DNA from 3 places in the Methylobacterium sp. 174MFSha1.1 genome. Region 1 is predicted to be linked to each of the others. Evidence: predicted binding sites of a transcription regulator. Region 1 holds the regulator's gene; each other region holds the start of a gene.
The links. The regulator LexA, encoded in region 1, represses DNA repair genes until DNA is damaged. The targets are predictions, from matches to a motif close to TGTTCNNNNTGTGTTCNG.
Positions count from the first base shown of each region.

Region 1 (2,265 bases):
AATCCTGGTACCGAAGGATTCGGGCCTCCGCTCCGTGGCCGACCTCAAGGGCAAGCGGATCGCGGTCACCAAGGGGGCGGGCAACCACTTCCTGGTCCTCGCCGCACTCAAGGAGGCCGGCCTGTCCTTCCGCAGCATCGTGCCGGCGTACCTGAGCCCGGCCGACGGGCGGGCCGCGCTGGAGAGCGGGGGCGTCGAGGCCTGGGCCGCCTGGGACCCGTTCCTGACCGCGGCGCACAAGCAGGCCGGCGCGCGGGTCCTGCGCGACGGGGCCGGGCTGTCGCTCTACAAGCGCTACTACCTCGCCGCCGACGCTTACGCGGCGGCGAACGGGCCGGTGCTCGGCCTCCTGTTCGGCAAGCTGGCGCAGACCGGGGCCTGGGTGAAGGCGAACCCGGCCGAGGCCGCCGCGCGCCTCGCCGCGCTCTGGAAGCTCGATCCCGAGATCGTCCTGGCGGCGAACGCCCATCGCAGCTATCGGGTCGAGCCCGTCACCCGGGACGGGCTCTCCGAGCAGCAGACGATCGCCGACGCGTTCCGCGCCGAGGGGCTGCTGCCGCGCGCCGTCGACACCGCCGCCCTCGAGATCTGGGCACCTCCTGTGCGCTGACCGGTCCGAAAACTCTGAGGCGGATCGAGGAACTGGTCCTGCTTCGGGCGGTGCCTCGGCGATGCAGGATGCCCAGTGATCGGAGACGATGCCCGGGTCTTCCCTGTTGCGCGGATATATTTCCGCCCCACGGGCGCCGCAGTTCCAGACCCGCTTGCGGAACACTTGCGGAACGCTTACCATGTTCGCGATTTGTTTCCGGAGCGCGCCAGCGCGGGGATGAGAGTGTCACATGCTCACGCGTAAGCAGTTGGACCTGCTCCGCTTCATTCAGCAGAGAATGCGCGAGACGGGCGTCCCCCCGTCCTTCGACGAGATGAAGGACGCCCTCGATCTCAAATCGAAATCGGGCATCCACCGGCTGATCACGGCGCTGGAGGAGCGCGGCTTCCTGCGCCGTCTGCCGAACCGGGCCCGGGCGATCGAGGTGATCCGCATCCCCGACGCGGTGACCGGGCCCGTGGCGGCCGCGCCCGTGCCGACCGCCGAGGTCGTGCGGTTCAACCCCAGCGTGGTCGAGGGCGGGCGCGCCCACGAGCCGAAGCGGCCCGCCGGCATCCCCGCGATGACGATGGCGTCGGACGAGAGCGGCCAGTCGGTCAGCGTGCCGGTGATGGGCCGGATCGCCGCCGGTACGCCGATCTCGGCGATCCAGAGCCAGAGCCGCTCGGTGGCGATGTCGCCGGACTTCCTCGCCAGCGGCGAGCACTACGCGCTCGAGGTGCGCGGCGACTCGATGATCGAGGCCGGCATCCTCGACGGCGACCTCGTGGTGATCCGTCGCCAGGAGACCGCCAATACCGGCGACATCATCGTGGCGCTGATCGACGACGAGGAGGCGACCCTCAAGCGCCTGCGCCGCCGCGGCTCCTCGATCGCGCTGGAAGCCGCCAACCCGGCCTACGAGACCCGGGTGCTCGGGCCGGACCGGGTGCGGATCCAGGGCCGGCTGGTGAGCCTCGTCCGCAAGTATTGAAGGACAGGACGGGGCGGACCGGATGCCGGCCCGCCCCGTCCTCCTTCAGAATCCTCGTGAGCCGCCCGCGCCCTCAGGCGGTCCGGCTGAAGACCCGCGACGCCGTCGGGAAGCCGGCGGCGGCCTGCTCGTCGAGGCCGAGATTGGCGGCGAGCAGGTGGCGCGGCGCCTGGGCGAGCCAGCCCGCCAGCGACGTCTCGCTGTAGACCCCGCTGTCGTGCACGCCGACGATCTCGGCCGTCCCGGTCCCGATATTCTCGACGGAATGCCCGCAGGCCCGCGGGATGTAGGCGCAGTCGCCCGGGCCCAGCTCCGCCACGGCCAGGCGCTTGTCCGGCCCGAACAGGGTCACGCGGGTGCGCCCCCGCAGGACGTAGTGCCACTCGTTCGCGCCCGGATGCCAGTGCGGGGTGTGGATCGCGCCGGGCGCGAGCCGCACGAGGAGACCCGTCATCCCCGCCGAGACCGGGAAGGCGCTCGCGGGCGCCACCCGCATCGTGCTGCCGGCGGCATCCACGATCGTGTCGCTCCCCGCCAGCCCGTAGCGATGCGACCGCGACGGCGCGAGCGGCCGCTCGGCCCGCGCGGCCGGGGCGTCGAGGGGCAGGACGGGGCCCTGCATGATGTAGGTCTCGCCCGGGGGCAGGGCTGCCAGCGTCGCCTCCGGCACGCCGAGGGC
Region 1 is NZ_FPCB01000054.1:13,559-15,823, forward strand. Features, by position in the region: gene BM430_RS30815 (aliphatic sulfonate ABC transporter substrate-binding protein) at 1-610, shown strand, start outside; gene lexA (transcriptional repressor LexA) at 843-1,586, shown strand; gene BM430_RS30825 (cupin domain-containing protein) at 1,660-2,265, opposite strand, start outside.

Region 2 (2,265 bases), on a different contig from region 1:
CAGGCAGGCGCGGCCGCGCAGTTCGTGGATGATCCGCTCGCCCACCACCGTCAGTGACTGGCGGGCCGGCCGGGGATCGAGGTCGCGCAGGTCCGCCACCGTATCGACGCCCATGGCCTCCAGGCGGGCCAGCGAGGCGCGCCCGATGCCCCAGACCTCGCCGACTGAGATCCCAACCATCCAGGCCGCGCGCTCAGCCTCATCGGACAGGTCGCAGACGCCCCCGAGCTCCGGCACGGTCTTGGCGATGTGGTTGGCGAGCTTGGCGAGCGTCTTCGTCGGCCCGATCCCGATGCAGGTGGGTAGGCCGGTCCACTGCCGGACGGTCGAGCGGAGATCCCGGGCGAGCGCCACCCGGTCGCGCTCGCGCACGTCGGAGAGGTCGAGGAAGCTCTCGTCGATGGAGTAGATCTCCACGTCCGGCGCGAACTGCCGGTAGACCGTGTTCGCCCTCGCGCTCATGTCGCCGTAGAGAGCATAGTTCGAGGAGAACACGCGCACTTTCTGCCGGCGGCACAGGTCGCGGATCTTGAAGTAGGGCTCGCCCATCCGGATCCCGAGCGCCTTGGCCTCGGCCGTGCGGGCGATAGCACAGCCGTCGTTGTTCGAGAGCACGATCACCGGCACGCCGGTCAGCTTCGGATCGAACACGCGCTCGCAGGAGCAGTAGAAGGAGTTGCCGTCGATCAGCGCGATAGCGCGGCTCATCGCACGAGGCTCGCGCGGGCCTTCACGTGGTGCCAGCGCACCGAGAACAGCAGCACGCCCCAAAGCAGGCCTTCCTCTAGATCCTCCAGGGTGAAGTCCTGATCCATCTCCGGGTTGTCGAACGTGAGGGCCAGCCGGTTGCCGGTCATGATCAGGCGCTTGAGGCTCATCTCGCCGTTGACCACCGCGACCACGACCGCGCCCGAGACGGGCGAAAGCGAGCGGTCGACCACCGCCAGGTCCTCGTCGTGGATGCCGGCGCCCTTCATGCACCAGCCGCGGACACGCCAGATGAATGTCGCGGGCGGGTTCGGCACGAGCCAGCGCGGAAGCTCCAGCGCCCCCTCGATGAAGTCCTCGGCCGGGCTCGGGAAGCCGGCGCACAGCGTCGGGAGCATGAACGGAACTCGCACGAGCCCGCCCGCATCCGCCACCTGCTCGCCGACCCGATAGAGACCCACGCGCATCCTCCGTCTCGGAACAAAAAGAGAACAAGCAGGCCATGGGTTCCGGTCAAGGCCACGCTTCCGGCTTACGCCACTGCGCCAGCCCGGATCGGTGATCTGATAGGTCGAGCTTAACCACGGGAGCGGCTAGGCTGGTCCCAACAGCAGCCTGCCGACTCGGAGGAGCAGGGATGCCGATCCGGCCGGAGCACCGCTTCTTCTACCCCATCGACTGGCCCCAGCTCTCCGACGCGATCCGCTTCCGCCGGGCGCGGGGCCGGTGCGAGGCATGCGCCCGCCCGCACCTGCAGCGGGTCTTCCACCTCGGCGATGGTCGCTGGTGGGATGCCGACATTGCAAGCTGGCGCGACGGTCAGGGCCGCCGGCTCCGGCAGCGGCTACGCGACGAGGACCTGCTCGCCCGGATCCGCGTCACGAAGGTGGTGCTGGCCGCCGCCCACCGTGACCACGACACCGCCAACAACGAGGACGCCAACCTGGCGGCTTTCTGCCAGCGCTGCCACATGCTGCACGACCGCGATGAGCATCAGCGCCGCCGCTGGCGCACCGTGTTCCGTCGTAAGGCCATGGGCGACTTGTTCCAGGGGCCGTATCCGGTTGCCTGAAGCTGACGCCACCACAGAGCGGCAGGCGGCAGGTAGATCGCCGGACCGAGATCAATTCAAGCTCCGGCTTAATGCGGATCCGCGATCCCGGACGGGCGGCCCCTCCTCGGCTCTGCTATGGCCCACAACGAGAGGACTGTTTCCAGACGGCTGAGGTGTGGTCATGAAACCCTGCGCTATATAGACTGCGATAACACGTAGCATAATCAGTATTTCGCTCGCATGTAACTGTATTAACAAAAACAGCAATAACGGACACCCGTAATATATAATATTTTTTATATTTATTATTGAGCAGCTAATTATAGTAATATCGTATTGATGTTGATTTGTGTTACTCTATGGAATTGGTATATGAACAGTTAGGTAATATAAATAATCATTGCATAAGCAATCAATCTGAAAAATTTAATAGAAAATTATAGTAACTGACACAAAATGCCGACAATCGGCAGTCGTCCCCCCCAGTGAGCCCCGAACGGCTG
Region 2 is NZ_FPCB01000046.1:32,223-34,487, forward strand. Features, by position in the region: gene BM430_RS29290 (Y-family DNA polymerase) at 1-708, opposite strand, end outside; gene BM430_RS29295 (LexA family protein) at 705-1,175, opposite strand; gene BM430_RS29300 (hypothetical protein) at 1,346-1,780, shown strand.
Region 2: BM430_RS29295 (LexA family protein) is a predicted target of LexA. The motif match lies at 1,185-1,202, and genes of this name have one in related genera.

Region 3 (2,265 bases), on a different contig from region 1:
CGAGCCACGCCACCGCCCATTCGAGGGAGCCGTGGCTGCCGGGCCTGGTGATCTTGCCCGAGAAGACGTTGTCGGCGACGAGTTCCTTGCCGTCGATCTCGCGGGCGAGATAGTCCTTCAGGCCGGCCGGGAAGCGGTGCACGGCCTCGGCCGGCACGTTCTCGACGCCCTCCAGCAGACTGGGCGCGCAACGCCAGCGGATCTCGACCCCGCCGAACAGGTAGGCCTTCGAGCGAGCCATCTTGAACAGGCGGCGCGGATCGAACTTGTGCTCGCCGAAGATCTCGGCGTCGGGATGGAAGCGCACCTTGGTGCCGCGCCGGTTCTGCACCCGGCCGACGGTCTCGATCGGCCCCTGCGCGTGGCCGCGGGAGAAGGTCTGCCGGTACAGGGTCTGGTTGCGGGCGACCTCGACCTCGAGCACGTCCGAGAGCGCGTTCACCACCGAGATGCCGACGCCGTGCAGGCCGCCGGAGGTCTCGTAGACCTTCGAGTCGAACTTGCCGCCGGCATGCAGCGTGGTCATGATGACCTCGAGCGCCGACTTGCCCGGAAACTTCGGATGCGGGTCGATCGGGATGCCGCGGCCGTTATCGGTCACCGCGAGGCAGCCGCTCTCCTCTAGCTCCACCTCGATGAAGCTGGCGTGGCCCGCCACCGCCTCGTCCATGGAATTGTCGATCACCTCGGCGAAGAGGTGGTGCAGCGCCTTCTCGTCGGTGCCGCCGATATACATGCCGGGCCGGCGCCGGACCGGCTCCAGCCCCTCCAGCACCTCGATCGCCGAGGCGTCGTAGCCGGCCTCCGCCGCCTCGGCGGGAGCGGGCACGGCGACGGGCTTCGGCCGCTTGACGGCCTCCGCCTTGAGCGGGTCCGCCGGCGGCTTCGATCCCGGGGGCTTGCCCCCCGGCCCGAACAGGTCTCGTGCGGCCTCGCTCACGCGACGGCCTCGCGGTGGGGGAAGGGCTCTGGCAGCATTCGAGGTCATCCTTTCCCTATACCGGAACAAACGCGGAACAAAAAGAGCCTTTGCGCGGCTGCGGGGTGTGGCGAACGGGCGTGGCCGGGCGGCGGGGAATCGCCGCGCCGCAGAACCCGTACCAGAGTCACCGAGACGTAAACAAATTCCCTTAAAGCCTGGTGACGCGCGCGATACCCCCCGGAACCTCGGCCGTGACCGCCCGTTGTCCGGGTGGCCGCTCCCGACGCCGGACGGGCGGCGCGCCGCAGGAGCGTTCCGACGATGAAGACCGTCAACCGCCACGCCCGCCATCTCTCCCTCGCCCGCGCCGAGCAGGCCGCCGGCCAGGCCTTCGGCTTCGCCGAGGAGGGCGTCGCCGCGGCCGCCGTCGGGATCGGCCGCGTGGCAATGACGGCGACCGGCGCGGCCGTCGCGGCGGCCTTTGCGGCGACCCTCGCCTGGGCGTTCTGAGACCCCGACGCGGACCATCCCCGGCGACCACAGGGTCCTGCCATTGCCGCGGGCGGGGAGCGCCTTAGCTCCCGCTTCGCGATGCAGCTCCCGCAATGCGGGAACGGCCCGCGGAACCTGCGCAATCGACCCGAATTTCCTGAGCGGCACCCCACGCCGCTCGCATACTCTTGCTCTCGAAGGATGGTGGCCCGATGCGGCGCGCCCACAGCATGCCATTCGGTGCGGAAATCGGACCGGAGGGCGTGCGCTTCGCCCTCTGGGCGCCGACCGCGGCGAACGTCGCCCTGATGCTCGACGGGACCGAGCATCCGCTGGAGGACCAGGGCGAGGGCTGGCGGCGCGTGACGGTGCCGGGCGTGCGCGCCGGCGCGCGCTACGGCTACCGGATCGACGGCGACCTCGTGGTGCCCGATCCGGCCTCGCGCTTCCAGCCGGAGGACGTGTCGGGCTTAAGCGAGGTGGTCGATCCGTCCGCCTTCGCCTGGACCGACGGGGAATGGGCCGGGCGCCCGTTCGAGGAGACGGTGATCTACGAGTGCCATGTCGGCACCGCGACGCCCGAGGGGACCTACGCGGCGCTCGAGAACAAGCTCGAAGCCCTGCGCGACCTCGGCGTCACGGCGATCGAGCTGCTCCCGCTCGCCGACTTCAAGGGCAGCCGCAACTGGGGCTATGACGGCGTGCTGCCCTACGCGCCGGATTCCGCCTACGGCACCCCCGACGACCTGCGCCGCCTCGTCGACAAGGCGCATTCCCTCGGGCTGATGGTCTTCCTCGACGTCGTCTACAACCATTTCGGACCGGCCGGAAACTACCTCCACGCCTACGCC
Region 3 is NZ_FPCB01000012.1:139,419-141,683, reverse strand. Features, by position in the region: gene parE (DNA topoisomerase IV subunit B) at 1-940, opposite strand, end outside; gene BM430_RS11535 (hypothetical protein) at 1,244-1,432, shown strand; gene treZ (malto-oligosyltrehalose trehalohydrolase) at 1,627-2,265, shown strand, end outside.
Region 3: parE (DNA topoisomerase IV subunit B) is a predicted target of LexA. The motif match lies at 1,002-1,019, and genes of this name have one in related genera.